DNA from 4 places in the Chlorobium sp. genome. Region 4 is predicted to be linked to each of the others. Evidence: riboswitches for the same ligand, from Rfam matches in the RefSeq annotation. Region 4 holds a riboswitch; each other region holds the start of a gene.
What was found. A riboswitch is a leader RNA that binds a small molecule or an ion and turns the genes downstream of it on or off. The one in region 4 is predicted to bind cobalamin.

Region 1: another riboswitch for cobalamin. It lies ahead of metE (5-methyltetrahydropteroyltriglutamate--homocysteine S-methyltransferase); the one in region 4 lies ahead of WBP50_RS10695 (TonB-dependent receptor).
Region 2: another riboswitch for cobalamin. It lies ahead of WBP50_RS01015 (TonB-dependent receptor); the one in region 4 lies ahead of WBP50_RS10695 (TonB-dependent receptor).
Region 3: another riboswitch for cobalamin. It lies ahead of WBP50_RS06630 (vitamin B12-dependent ribonucleotide reductase); the one in region 4 lies ahead of WBP50_RS10695 (TonB-dependent receptor).

What each region holds. Positions count from the first base shown of each region.
Region 1 covers NZ_JBAWHG010000009.1:14,283-17,971, reverse strand. Annotated here, with positions in the region: gene WBP50_RS01065 (ABC transporter ATP-binding protein) at 1-170, shown strand, start outside; gene WBP50_RS01060 (ABC transporter permease) at 167-913, shown strand; cobalamin riboswitch at 1,087-1,277, shown strand; gene metE (5-methyltetrahydropteroyltriglutamate--homocysteine S-methyltransferase) at 1,410-3,689, shown strand, end outside.
Region 2 covers NZ_JBAWHG010000009.1:5,016-8,704, reverse strand. Annotated here, with positions in the region: gene cbiQ (cobalt ECF transporter T component CbiQ) at 1-135, shown strand, start outside; gene WBP50_RS01020 (ATP-binding cassette domain-containing protein) at 129-983, shown strand; cobalamin riboswitch at 1,031-1,269, shown strand; gene WBP50_RS01015 (TonB-dependent receptor) at 1,524-3,512, shown strand; gene WBP50_RS01010 (cobyric acid synthase) at 3,516-3,689, shown strand, end outside.
Region 3 covers NZ_JBAWHG010000040.1:47,049-50,737, forward strand. Annotated here, with positions in the region: gene WBP50_RS06620 (hypothetical protein) at 1-83, shown strand, start outside; gene WBP50_RS06625 (pentapeptide repeat-containing protein) at 98-1,159, shown strand; cobalamin riboswitch at 1,312-1,581, shown strand; gene WBP50_RS06630 (vitamin B12-dependent ribonucleotide reductase) at 1,800-3,689, shown strand, end outside.
Region 4 covers NZ_JBAWHG010000061.1:2,760-6,448, reverse strand. Annotated here, with positions in the region: gene WBP50_RS10700 (cobaltochelatase subunit CobN) at 1-1,275, shown strand, start outside; cobalamin riboswitch at 1,335-1,549, shown strand; gene WBP50_RS10695 (TonB-dependent receptor) at 1,840-3,689, shown strand, end outside.

The DNA of each region.
Region 1 (3,689 bases), on a different contig from region 4:
GAGCCTATGCCGTGGACCAGATCGACGATGCCGGCAACCTGATTCAGCATTCCGCCAACAGCCGGGAGGAGGCGCATGAAATCGTCTGCGGTCTGGAAAATGGCGGAACGGTAAGAAAAACCAATCTTGAAGATGTTTTCATAAAATTGACCGGAGAACGAATCGAATGAACCTGACCGGCTGGTATCCCGTGTTTCTGAGGGAAATGCTGCTTTTTAAGAGAAAGCTGCTGAAGGTGAGTTATCTGGTGTCGGCCATGATGGTGCCGCTGATCTACCTGATCGTTTTCGGTTTCGGTCTTGGCCGCAACGTGCATCTTTCCAGCGGGGACTATCTTGCTTTTCTGATTCCCGGACTGGTCGCCATGAGCTCCATGACCAATTCATACAGCTGGATCGCCGGAGCCCTTAATCTGAACCGGGTCTATTTCAAGACCTTTCAGGTGCTCGTTCAGGCCCCGATTACAGCAGGCGGCATCATGCTTGGCGAGGTTCTTGCCGGCATGGTCAAAGGGCTTTTCGCCGCCTCGCTCCTGATCGGCATGGGCCTGTTTCTGCACGGTTCGTTCACCCTGACCCCGTTTCTGCTTCTGGCTACCCTGCTGAACTGTTTCATGTTTGCCTGTCTTGGCGTGATTATCGGCATGGTGGCCAAAAGTCATGAAGAAACCTCGACGTACAACAATTTCCTGATTCTTCCCATGTCGTTCTTCAGCGGCACCTTTTTCCCGCTGGACCGAGTTCCTGTGGTATTGAAGTGGTTCATTTACCTGTTTCCGCTGAGCCATACGAATATCCTGATACGCAAGACCTCGTTCGATACCCCGGCACTCGTCTCCTTGCTGGCGATGGGCGTCTACACGCTTGTTTTTCTTGTGGTCGGGACGCGATTGATCAGTAACTACGGCGAATGAATCTGCGGACGGGTTTTGCTGAACAGGCTGATGGGTGAAGATCGTGAGCAGTGAGTGGTGGGCGGTGAGCAGGAGCCGGAAGCGTGGCGGTGGTGGATGCGGTCAATCCTGCACGGCGTTAAAATCGTTGACGGTTATTGAATTATTTTTTTACATTCGTTTGAACTGTTCTTTTTTTACTGATGAAGCTGGATACCCCATAAAAAGGGTTTAATAGGGAATCACGTGAAAATCGTGAGCTGACGCGCAACTGTAAAGCCGACCGAGTGTTGTGCAGCGTTATACCACTGTTCCGAACGATGCGGAATGGGAAGGTGCTGCAGAACCGGCAAGCCAGGAGACCTGTCCCGCTTCTTTTCTTGTAACATGCTTTCGCGGAACAAAGCATTTATGAGCGATTACGGCTTCAGGTGCTTCTTCCTGCAGGCTTCTATCCCTCCTACGATTCTTTTCCCGCGTAAGCGTACAAAACGGTTGGTCAACACACCACAGACGTATGCTTACACACGCACTTGGCTATCCTCGTATCGGCGCCTCCAGAGGCATGAAAAAAGCCTGCGAACGCTATTGGTCGGGCGCTCTCGACGAAACGGCCCTGCTTGCAGCTTCGCTTGACGAAAAACAGTATCGCTGGAAGGTTCAGCAGGATGCCGGAATGGACCTGATACCGAGCAACGACTTCTCCCTCTATGATCAGGTTCAGGACATGAGCTTCATGCTCGGCGCGGTTCCTGAACGCTACGCGCCACTCCGGCAGCATCTCTCCGATCTCGATCTCTACTTCGCCATGTGCCGGGGCTACCAGCAGTCCGGTTTCGACGTGAAGGCGATGGAGATGACCAAATGGTTCGATACCAATTACCACTACCTTGTTCCGGAATTCACCGCAACGCAGCACTTCTGCTACTCTTCGCGGAAAGCCGTCGAAGAGTTTCTCGAAGCCAAAGCATTCGGGGTGGCTGCGCCGAAGACGGTCCTGATCGGGCCGATGAGCTATCTCCTGCTCGGACGGGAGAAAGGGGAGGGCTTTCACCGTCTCGATCTCATCGAGCGCCTGCTTCCGGTTTATGTGGCTATTCTCGAGGATTTGCGCCATGCCGGCTGTTTCTGGCTGCAGTTCGACGAACCTTTTCTGGTAACCGATCTCGACGGGAAAACGCGCGAGGCTTACCGTGAGGTCTACCGGTATCTGAAGCAGCATTTTCCGGATATGCATTTTCTGCTCGCCACCTATTTCGAAGGTCTCGGCGACAATCTCCGGACGGCGCTCTCACTGCCGGTCGATACCCTGCATGTCGATACCCTGCGCGGCTTTCCTGATCTTCCGCTTCTCTTCGATCTTCTTCCCGCAGCCATGAACCTTTCGCTCGGGCTCATCGACGGAAGGAACATCTGGAAAGGCAGGCTCGAAGAGTCTCTCGGCCTGCTCGGTCTGGCCGTAAAGTCGCTTGGCGGAGAGCGCGTCATGGTTTCCTCGTCGTGCTCGCTGTTGCATGTTCCATACGATCTCGAGCTCGAGCCCGAAAACGGTCCGCTGCCGGGTTTTCTCAGGCCATGGCTTTCCTTTGCGCGCCAGAAGCTCGATGAAATCCGGCTGCTTGCCGATCTTATGGGCGAAGAGGTTTCGGACGGGGCTTTCCATGCGCTTTCCGACCATCTGAAGGCGTCGGACGAGCGGGCGCATTCACCGTTTCTTTCCAACGAGGAGGTATGCAGACGGGTCGAGGCATTTGCCGGTCGGAAGGTCGGCAGGCCTGAACCCTTTCATGAGCGGGCGGTCATTCAGGAGGAGCTGCTGCATCTGCCGCTCCTTCCTGTCACGATGATCGGCTCGCTGCCGCAGACGCCCCGGCTTCGTTCGCTGCGCAGGCGGTACCGGGAGGGTGCTCTTTCCCTGGAGGAGTACGAGTCGGCAGTAAGGGAGCTTATCGCCGATGCGATTGCGTGGCAGGAGTCGGCGGGCCTCGATGTTCTGGTTCACGGAGAGTTCGAGCGCACCGATATGGTGGAATATTTCGCCGGGTACCTCAACGGGGTGGCCTTTACGGCAAACGGATGGGTGCAGAGTTACGGGACCAGAGCCGTGAAGCCTCCGGTCATTTACGGCGACGTCAGCAGGAAAGGGCCAATGACCGTCGAGTGGACGGTGTATGCACAGAGCCTGACGACGAAGCCGGTCAAGGGGATGCTGACCGGTCCTGCGACGATCCTGAAATGGTCGTTCGTCAGGGATGACCAGCCGCTGCATGAGACCGCCATGCAGGTGGCTCTTGCCCTGCGCGATGAGGTTCTCGATCTCGAGATGGCCGGGATAGGCATCATTCAGATCGACGAGCCGGGAGTCCGGGAGGGGTTGCCGCTCCGGAACTCCTTGCGCCAGGAGTATCTGGAATGGGTTGTCAGGGCCTTTGCCCTTGCCTCAGGCGGCGTCGCTCCCGCAACCCAGATACATACGCACATGTGCTACGCCGATTACGCCTCCATTCTCGACGCCCTCGTCCGGATGGATGCCGACGTGCTGACCATAGAGACGGCCCGTTCCGATATGGGGGTACTGGCCGCTTTCGCGGCCTCCGGCTATCAGAACCAGCTCGGCCCCGGTATTTACGATATTCACTCCCCCCGGATTCCGTCGACGCAGGAGATGCAGCAGCTGCTGGTCAGGGTGCTGCAGTTTTTCGGGCCGGAGCAGATATGGGTCAATCCCGATTGCGGTCTGAAGACACGGAGCTGGGATGAGGTTCGTCCCGCGATCAGGCGGATGGTTCAGGCCGCC
Region 2 (3,689 bases), on a different contig from region 4:
GCGGGGACGCTCAGGGTGCTTCACGAGCCTTGTGAACGGCCCCGTTCCTTTATGCTGCTGCTTGCCGGAGTTCACGGCCTGCTTGCCGCCGCCCTTTTGCTCATCTGGCGGTATCCGGAGATGTTTCCATGGTGACGGCTCAGACAATTCTTGAAGCCCGGGAGCTGCACTACACCTATCCGGACGGTTCGCAGGCATTGAACGGCGTCGATTTCAGGGCGGAACGGGGGAAGCTCACCGCGCTGCTCGGCAGCAACGGCGCGGGCAAATCCTCGCTGCTCCTTGCCTGCAACGGGATCGTCCGGCCGCAATCCGGAACGGTGCTTTTCAGGGGGGTTCCTGTGTCCTACAGCCGGAAAGGACTTGCCATGCTGCGCCGTCAGGTGGGAATGGTGTTCCAGAATCCCGATGTCCAGCTTTTTTCGAGCAGCGTTTTTCAGGACATCTCCTTCGGACTCTGTAACGAGGGGCTGCCGGAAGATGAAATCCGGAAGCGCGTTGCCGTGGCCATGCGGAATACCGGGATCGAGGCCCTCGAGGGCAAGCCGGTGCACCGGCTGAGCTTCGGTCAGAAAAAAAGGGTCGCCATGGCAGGGGTGCTCGCCATGGAACCCTCTCTCCTGCTTCTTGACGAGCCGACCGCGGGTCTCGATCCGAAAGGCGCGGCGGAAATCATGCAGCTCGTCAAAGCCATGCAGCGGCAATCGGGCATGTCGGTGATTATCGCCACGCACGACATCGAAATGGTGCCGCTTTTCTGTGATCACGTCTGTGTCATGGAAGCCGGCAGGGTTCTTTTCGAAGGCTCGCCGGAGGAGGTGTTCACCCGGAGGGATAAGGTGCGTCAGGCCGGACTTCGTCTGCCGAGGATCGGTCATCTGATGGAAATCCTGAAGGAAAAGGACGGTTTCCGGTTCAGCGAGGAGGCATTTTCCATTGGATCGGCAAGGAGGGCGATCAAAGAGTGGGGCAGGGAGCGATGACTCTTGCCGCTGTTTTTTTTATCCGGTATTTTTCTTATGTTCAGAACTGTTCTTTCGTCGTAGCTGGTGCCGGTTTAAAAGCCGGAGAATAGGGAAGTACGTGAAAGTCGTACACTGTACCCGCAACTGTACAACGGTATACTGCTGAAGTCGTTCATGGCCACATGCATGAGGGCAGCAGTCGTTTCAGGTCACTGCATCGTTTTCCGCCCAGGAAAACTGCGGGAAGGCCGGAACGGAGACAAGCCGTGATAGTCAGGAGACCTGCCAGTTATTTTTGCATTACAAGATCGGACTACGGGTTATAGTCGGGGCAAAGCTGTACTTCTTTTGCATTGCTTACCGTTTTGATCTTTTTGCAGGATACGATTCATGGGTTTGCCAGAACCGGCGCAGGACGTTTTCGTTCCCGGCGCGGTGTTCGTGGTTCCGGAAACGACTCCTGGAAAAACAGGTCGGCACTGCTCGAACCGTTATGCGCTGCCTTTTTAACCCCTGTCAGTTTATGTTTTTTTCAAACTGAAAACAGGACCAACATCGATGAACAAAAAAGTATGCCTGCTTGTGCTGGCCGGGCTGCTCTGCAGCAGGGGGCTTCTTGCCGAAGAGACGACGAAAAGCTTTACCGGCAGTGAACTGGTCGTTACCTCGAGCCGCGTCGAGGAAGAAAAGAAAAATGTAACAACGAACATTACCGTCATCAGCAAAGAGGAGATCAAACAGTCATCGGCAAAGGATCTCGGAGACCTGCTCGCGGAAAAAAACATCGGCGCCGTCGTAAAATACACGGGAACGCTGACTGGTATCGGAATCAGGGGTTTCAGGACGGAATCGCACGGCAACGATCTTATGGGTAAGGTACTCGTGCTGCTCAACGGTCGCAGGGCGGGCACGGGAAACCTCGCCAAGATTGCGGTCGGCGAGATCGAACGTGTCGAAATCATTCGTGGCCCGGCAGCCGTCCAGTACGGTTCCGCAGCCATCGGCGGCGTTGTGAACGTGATTACGGCGAAAGGGTCGGGCGTTCCGACGCTCTCGTTTGCCCAGGAGATCGGGAGCAGCGATTATACCCGGACAACGCTCGGAACCTCGGGGAAAGTCGGGAACCTGGACTTTTCGGGAAGTGTTTCACTTGCCGAAATGGGGGATTATAAAACCGGATCGGGAAAAACGTACTACAATACGGCATATGACGACCAGACCTCCGGCAGCCTGAACATCGGTTACGAGTTCACTCCCGGGCATAGAATCGGAGTGAACTACACCTATTTCAAGGTTGGCGATGGCGGTTCTTCAAGCTATCTGAGCCAGAACGATCTTGACGACTCGTTCGAAAAGGAGAATTATTCGACGGATATCGTGTACGAGGGACGGACTGCCGACAGCAGCCTCTCCTGGATGGCCAGATATTTTACCGGACGCGACTCCGATGTCTGGTACGACCCGACCGGAAGCAATCCCGATTACTGGGATGACGATACTCCGTACACGTCGGAAGTCGATCACAAGGGAGCCCAGGCGCAGCTGACGTACAATCACGACTTTTTCCGCGCCACGGCAGGCCTGGACTGGGTCAATTACGAAGAGGTCTCGACTCCTTATGCTCCGTACAAGTCTGAATACGATAACATGGCGGAGTTTCTGCTGCTCAACGGCTTTCTTTTCGACAAGCATCTGGTGCTTTCCGCCGGATTTCGTTACGATACGTATGACTTGACCTCCCAGGGCTATGAGGATTCGTCGGAATCGAGCCGTGATGCCGATAACTTCGTTATGAATTACGGTATTGCCTGGCATGTCGCTGACGGCATCAAGCTGCGGGCATCCTATGCCGAAGGGTTCAAGATGCCCGCATCGAGGGAACTGGCCGCCGATTACGTTTCTTATGGCATCAACTATGTCGGCAACGCCGATCTCGAGCCTGAAGAGAGCACAACCTGCGAAGTCGGCGTTGATGTTGCCGATGGCCGGTTCGCCTCCTCGTTAACCTGGTTCACCACGGATTTTAAAAACAAGATTCAGTCGGTCAGTCTCGGGAGCGGCGTTTCGTCCTGGGAAAATCTTGACGGAGCGAAGATTTCAGGATTCGAAGGCGACGTGTCGTATGCCTTTGAGCCGTTCGGCAGCAACTGGCAGTTCAGCCCCTATGCCAGCTTTGTTTATCTGACGGAATTCGAGGACGATTCGACGGGAGATCGCCTGCTCTATACCCCGGAATGGAACGCTACCGTCGGCTTGAGGATCAGCGACCGGAGAGGATTCAGCGGCGTGTTCAATCTTGCCTATACGGGAGAGTCGGATATAGAGGACTATGAAACGTCGTGGGCCGGAACGGTGATTACAAAGGGAGGGTTTGCGGTCGCGAACCTGGCAGCTTCAAAAAAATTCCAGCTTGACGAAAAGAAAGGCGGACGGGCTCTGACAATCAAGGGCGAGGTCAACAATCTCTTCGACCGCGATTACCAGTTCGTAAAGGGTTATCCGATGCAGGGCCGTTCGTTTACGCTTGGGTTGAGGGTTGATATTTAACAGATGAAGGATAAGGCTGGGGCCATAGCGGTGTTCGGCACGGCTTCGGACGTGGGCAAGAGCGTGGTGGCAACCGCGCTCTGCCGTATTTTTCGCAATGCAGGTGTCGATGTCGCCCCTTACAAGGCGCAGAACATGTCGAACAACTCCGGCGTCACGCCCGACGGTTTCGAGATA
Region 3 (3,689 bases), on a different contig from region 4:
AGGCCGAGACCTATACGCAGGTCATTCACAGCGCGTCGCTCTTCAGGGCCATTCTTCGCTACGTCGGAAAGAACCCCTGCTGATCAATACCTAAAACATGGCAAGCCAGGAACAGCTTTCGGTTCTCCTGCGGGGAGTCGCCTCATGGAACCTGTGGCGCCGTCAGAATGGCATGGCGTATCCGGACCTCCAGGGCGCGGATCTCCAGGGCTTCGACCTCCGTGATGCCGACCTGAGCGGCGCGAGTCTTTCCGGAGCGAATCTGCGGGATTCGGACCTCGGCGGAGCCGATCTCAGGGGGGCCGATCTCGATGGTGCGGATCTTGGAGGAGCCCGGCTGAGCAAAAGCACGATCGACATCAATACCCGGTACGAAACCCTGCTGGGGTGCGATATCGGCGTCAACGGTTTTTATTCCGCCCCGACCGATTCCGCGGCGCTCATGCGTCTCGATCCTCCGGGAAACTCCATGCAGGGGTCCAATGCCGAGGCGGTGATCGAGAGTCTCCGGCAGGCCAGAAAACTCCATACCTTTTCCATGATCCTTGCCGGCATCGGCCTCCTGTTCATCGTCATCCGGCCGAAATCGATATCCCTTCCGTACCTGTCAGGCTCCTTCAAGTTCGATGACCTCAGCTATGCCTTTCTTGCCGCCCTGCTCTCGACCGGCCTCCTGAGTCTTGTGGCTACCTTCATCGACTCGGCCCTGCAGGGTGCGCGCTATCTCAACGACCGCCGTTCGGTCATGACCGTCGGGCATTTCCCCTGGGTGCTTTCAAAATATGAGCAGAATCCGGAGGTCCGCCGTCAGTCGAAAATCCTGCGGTTTTTTCTCAGTTTCCATCCGCTGGTCTATCTCTACTTTTTCGTCAAGTGGGATGCGCTGTTTTCCGGCGACTGGGCAGGGGTTGTCAGTCACTACCAGGAGCTTCCCGTCGTGCTCGGCGAATGGCTGCTGCCGGTTTTCTATGTGATGCTTTTCAGGCTTTGCCTGCGGATTTTCAGGCTTTCCGCCGGCTTTCAGAAGCCGATTCTTTTCGACGCCGAAACCGAACGGGAGCGGCGCTCCGACATGGAGCGTCTCGCCCATGCCGTTGAAGCGCAGGCTGCGGAGATCGCCGCACTCGCCACCCTCCTGCGGGAGGAAAAAGAGCGGTGAGGGATTGACAGGGAGCGGTCGGGGTCGGGCATTATCAGGCTCTTGGTGTTGAACGCTCTCCGGAGTTCGATCGATGCTGCAGGGGAATTCGTGCCATGGCCCGAAAATCACCATCCTGTTTTGCCTGCCGGTGAAAAATCGTTACACTTCAGCAATTCATTCGATAGTACGGTGCCGGATGCGTAATGCTGCCGGATAATAGGGAAGTACGTCTGAATCGTATACTGTACCCGCAACTGTAAGATGGTTTGCCGTGAGTCGATACGGACAGCTCTGTCCGGATGGTCGTTGCGGTTCGCGGGCATGCACTCTGCCGATTCCAGATACCACGGGAAAAGCAGGGGAAGGATGCCGCAGGAAAAAGCGTCGGAAGTCGATGCAACCGTCGAAGTCAGGAAACCTGCCGTAATTGCTTGTCGCCGATCGGCTTCGGGAATAGAGCCGGGTGACCTTTTCAGCCGTCTGATCTTTTTTTATTTCATGATCTTTTTTCGTCAGTATGGTGAGGTTATATTATCCATACTATTGCCCCCCTAAAGACAGTAGCAATGGCTTGCAAGCTTGTTGTCCGGGTAAGGTAACTTATTGAATATAAAGGGTTTACCTATCAACAATCATTTATCGATTCTGGAGACTTCATATGAAAATCGCCCGCCTGTTTACCTCTCCCGGAGAGAACGTCTACGACCGTTTCGAGTACACCCTCCGTTCATCCGTGCTGCGTAATCCGGACGGCTCGAAGGTGTTTGAACTGAACGATATCGAGGTGCCGAAACACTGGTCGCAGGTGGCGGCCGATATTCTCGCCCAGAAATATTTCCGCAAGACAGGGGTACCCCGGCGTGATGCTGACGGAAACGCGGTGCTCGACGAAACGGGCCAGCCTGTAACCGGCAGCGAGCGCTCCATCAAGGAGGTCGTGCACCGTCTTGCCGGATGCTGGAAGGAGTGGGGCGAAAAGAACCGTTATTTCGATTCGCCCGACGACGCGCAGGCTTTCTACGACGAGGTCGCCTATATGCTGCTCCGCCAGATGGGCGCACCCAACTCTCCCCAGTGGTTCAATACCGGACTGAACTTCGCCTACGGCATCGACGGACCCGCTCAGGGGCACTTCTATGTCGATCCGGCAACCGGCCAGACCAGGGAGTCCGAAGACGCCTATTCCCGTCCCCAGGCCCATGCCTGTTTCATCCAGTCGGTCAATGACGATCTGGTCAACGACGGGGGCATTTTCGATCTTGCCGTGCGCGAAGCGAGAGTGTTCAAGTTCGGCAGTGGATCGGGCACCAACTACTCGAACCTGCGTTCATCCGGCGAAAAACTCAGCGGCGGCGGCAGCTCTTCGGGGCTGATGAGCTTTCTCAAGATATTCGATTCGGCGGCCGGAGCCATCAAGTCCGGCGGAACCACCCGTCGCGCGGCCAAAATGGTGATTGTCGATATCGACCACCCGGACGTGGAGCGCTTCATCGAGTGGAAGGCGCGTGAAGAGGACAAGGTAGCTTCACTGGTGGCCGGTTCGAGGATCTGCTCCCGTTTTCTCAAGGCGATTGTCGACGAAGCCATTGCCAACGGCTCCGACCGTTCCGAAAACATGAAGCTGCAGCTTCTCATCAGGAACGCTCTTTCGCGGGCCGTGCCGATGAACTATATCCTCAGGGTGCTTGCCCTGGTCGATCAGGGTTACACCACCCTCGACTTCGACGAATACGATACGCATTACGAATCCGAAGCCTACCAGACCGTCGGCGGCCAGAACTCGAACAACACCGTCAGGGTCACCAACGCCTTCATGAAAGCCGTCGAAAACGACGATATGTGGGTGCTCCGCGAGCGTACGACCGGCAAAACCGCAAGAGCCGTGAAAGCCCGCGACCTCTGGGAAAAAATTCTCATGAGCTCATGGAAATGCGCCGATCCCGGCCTCCAGTTCGATACCACCATCAACGAGTGGCATACCTGTCCGGAGAGCGGCAGGATCAATGCAAGCAATCCGTGCTCCGAGTACATGTTTCTCGACGATACCGCATGTAATCTGGCCAGTCTCAACCTGATTCACTTCGTCGATGAATCGACCGGAAAGATCAGGGTCAGGGAGCTGCTGCACGCTTCGGCACTCTGGACTGTGGTGCTGGAGATATCGGTGCTGATGGCGCATTTCCCGTCGAAGGATATCGCCCGTCTCAGCTACGAGTACCGCACGCTCGGTCTCGGCTTCGCCAATCTCGGTACCGTGCTGATGGTGCTCGGCATTCCTTACGATTCGCCCAAGGCCCTCGCCCTGGCCGGCGCGATTTCCGCGCTCATGACCGGTCAGGCTTATGTGACCTCGGCTGAAATGGCAAAGGATCTCGGCGCGTTTGCCGGCTACGCGGCCAATTCCAAAGAGATGCTGCGCGTCATCCGCAACCACCGCCGTGCCGCCCGCAACAATTCGGAGGAGGAGTACGAGGGACTCAGCGTCAAGCCCCGCGGCATCGACAGCGAATACTGTCCGGCCGACCTTTTCGAGGCTGCCGGAAAAATA
Region 4 (3,689 bases):
GACATGCTGCTTGACAAATTCTATCGCGAAGAGGGCCGCTTTCCCGAAAGCATCGGCATGAGCCTCTGGAGCTCCGACGCCTTCAAGTCCGACGGCGAGCTGCTCTCCCAGATCTTCGCCCTCATGGGGGTCAGGCCGGTGCGGCAGGCTAGCGGCAGGGTAGGCGCGATCGCCCTCACGCCTCTCGACGAGCTGGCGATCACCATCGACGGTGTCGCTATGCCGAGGCCGAGGATCGATGTCACCATCGAGACCAGCAGCATCGTTCGCGATATGGTTCCCCATTTTCTTGCGCTCATCGACAGGGCGGTCGCCGCCGTCAGCGCCCTCGAGGAGGAACCGGCGGAATCCAATTTCGTCAGGAAGCACACCCTCGAGCAGCTTGCCGCGCTGCAGGAGTCCCACGCCGGGAAGATGGAGGATTCGCTCATGCAGCGCCTGTCGCTCTACCGGGTGTTTTCCTCGCCGCCCGGCACCTATGCCAACGGGGTGGCCCTCGCTCTCGACGCGTCGGCATGGAACGACCGGCGCGACCTTGCCGAGACCTACATCAACCACTCCGGCTACGCCTATGGCGGCGGGCAGCTCGACCAGGGGGTCAAGGCGTACGACCTGTTCAGCCGCCAGCTTGCAAGGGTCGAAATCTCGTGCATAAAGCAGACCTCCGGGGAGTACGATGCGCTCGACTGCGGCTGCTATGCCGCAAGCGCCGGGGGAATGGCGGCGGCCGCAAAGGTGCTGTCGGGAAAAGCCGTGAAAACCTGGTGGGCCGATACGACCCGCCCCGGCAATCCCGATATCCGCGATTTCAGGGATGAGGCCGAGCGTTCGGTTCGCGCAAAGCTCTGCAACGAGGCATGGATAGCATCCATGAAAGAGCACGGTTTCCAGGGAGCCCAGGGGTTCGCTTCGCGTATCAACAACCTCTTCAAATGGAGCGCCACGACGGGCGAGGTGGAGACCTGGGTGTTCGAGCAGGTGGTGGAGACCTTCGTGCAGAACGAGGAGAACCGTGAATGGATCCGCCGGCAGAACCCATGGGCGCTCGAAGAGATCACCCGCCGACTGCTCGAAGCCGAAGCGAGGGGACTCTGGGATGCCAGGCCGGACCTGCTCGAGGCGGTGCGCCAGGCGGCCCTCTCCATCGAGGGAGATCTCGAAGAGCGGATCGGCGATGTCGAAGGAGCGTTTCAGGGCGGCCGGATCGACATTTTCACCGGCGATGAGGTCGAGCGGTGGAAACGTGAGTGGAGGATAAAGGAGAATGATGAATGATGAATTTCGTCCACCAAGTCCACTTTGGCTTGTGTCGAAGAGAACAAGTAGTAACTAACGTTTAATTATTCAGTTACGGTTTCCGGCGCTGCAAGGCGCCGGAATGAAAAGGGAACCCGGTGAAAATCCGGGACAGTGCCCGCTGCTGTAATCCCTCCGTCGGCATCCGCCGGCGGCGCGGTGCTTCCGAAAAGGCCACTGGTCCGCGCCCGCGGACCGGGAAGGCCGGAAGCATGGGGAGAGTCAGAAGACCTGCCGTAACGAAGTAATGCTTCGGGAAAAAAGCGAACAGAGATGACAGCAAGAGATGATATTCCCGGCGGGAGGGAGGCGGCATTGCCGTTTCTCCGGTGGCGAAGCGTTCTCCCTTTCGGCTCAAGGCCTGAAGGGTTCCGATGCCGCGCCCGTTGCCTGCACCATGCAGAGAGCGTGTCCGGGCGGAGTCCGGCATGGATGACGCCCTCTTATCGCAGCAGGGCCGGCCCTTTCCTGCATTCGGGGGAAAGGGGCCGACAGACAGCAACAACAACGCATTGGCATTGTGCAACCACAAAACAAAACTCGATGAAATCCTACTCAGTCAAGAAAGTTTTTCGTACGGCGGGACTGTTTGCCGTACTTGTGTCGGTATGGGTGCCGGAAGCCTCGGCCGAAAGCCGGGTCATAACCGGGGTCGTCACCAGCCGCGATGACGGCACTCCTCTGCCCGGAGCAACGATTCGGGTCGAGGGGAGCGGCGCAGGGACGGTTACCGATTCGCGCGGCGAATACACGCTGACCCTTCCTGGTGATGCGGGCCGGGTGACGGTGAGCTCTATCGGTTATGCAACGCGGTATCTCAAACCCGGTCAGGGGAAGCTGCTCAATGTCGCCCTTGCCGAAAGCGCGCATTCGGCAGGCGAGATCGTTGTTTCGTCGACACGTTCCCAGGAACAGCTGAAGAACATACCGCGCAAGATCGAGGTGATCACCGGCAAGGATATCGAGGCGCTCGATCCGGCAAGTGCTTCGGAACTGCTCAAGAAGACTGCCGGTGTTGACGTCATCGAGTATCCCGGCATGCTTTCGGGGGTCTCGATCAGGGGATTCGTTCCGAATGCCGGCTCGTATTACAATGCCGAGTATGTCTCGTATCTGCTTGACGGCAGGCCGCTTGGCACGAGAAACCTCGCCGCCGTCGATATGAACATGATCGAGCGGGTCGAGGTGATCAAAGGGCCTTCATCGGCACTGTACGGATCGCAGGGCATGGGAGGCACCATCAACTTCATTTCGAAAAAGTCCCAGGGACCCATCAGAGGCAAGGTATCGCTCGGCTACGGCAGCTTCGAAACCTTCGACGGCAGCGGCGCGATCGGCGGTTCGATCAGCGACCGTTTCGATTTCGACCTCGGTTTCCGGTATTTCAGCCAGAACGAGGATTACAAGGTCGGCAATAACACGCTCATCTCGGATCCCTCCCCGGAGATGGTCGAGGAAGGGATCGGCGCCATGCGGAATTCCACCTATTCCAGCAATTCCGGTTCGCTCCGCATCGGCTACCGTCTCAGCGACAGTTTCAGGCTCGACCTGCGCGGCGCGTTTTTCAACGCTCCGTCGGTTCATACGCCCGGTTCCATCTGGGGTTATTATGAAGACGGATTGAAGGATGTCTTCCGCAAAACCGCGGATATTTCCCTTACCGGTACGGCGGGACGACACCATGTCAAATTCATGCCCTACTGGTCTGAAGACGAGAGCCGAAACCTGAAGAGCGCCTCGGGCAAGACGTACGCCTATTTCGAAGGCCGAAACGAGGAGTACGGTTTTCAGCTGCAGGATGCCGTAACCATCGGCAGGCATCGCGTGACGGCCGGCGTCGATTACCATACATCGACCTACAAAACCCAAAGGCACAGCGCTCCAGGGGTTTCCGCCGCTCCCTACAGTCCGGACGGCAGGACCAGCAGCCTCGGCCTCTTTGCCGAAGCCGGGCTCTCGTTCCTCGACGGGCGGCTTGTCGTCACTCCGGGAATGCGTTACGACATGAGCACCTTTGCCATGCTTGATACGCCGCTGATCGCGGACGTGGATACGGAAGAGACGCATGACGGGTTTTTCAGCCCATCGCTGGCTTTCCAGTACTCATTACTGCCTGCCCTGAAGACCCATGCGAGCATCGGCCGGGCGTTTGTGTCGCCCTCCGCGTTGCAGAAGGCCGGGGAGTATATCGATACCTATGGCTGGACGGTGCGGGGCAACCCGGACCTGGAGCCGGAAACGAGCGTGACCTGGGATGCCGGTCTGACCTGGAGCGACGAGAAACGGGGATTGCGGGCCGATGTCACCTACTACGATACTGAATGGGAGGATTTCATCACAACGGAAAGCACCAGCGACGGCAGCAAGATCAAAACCTATGTCAATGCGGCAAG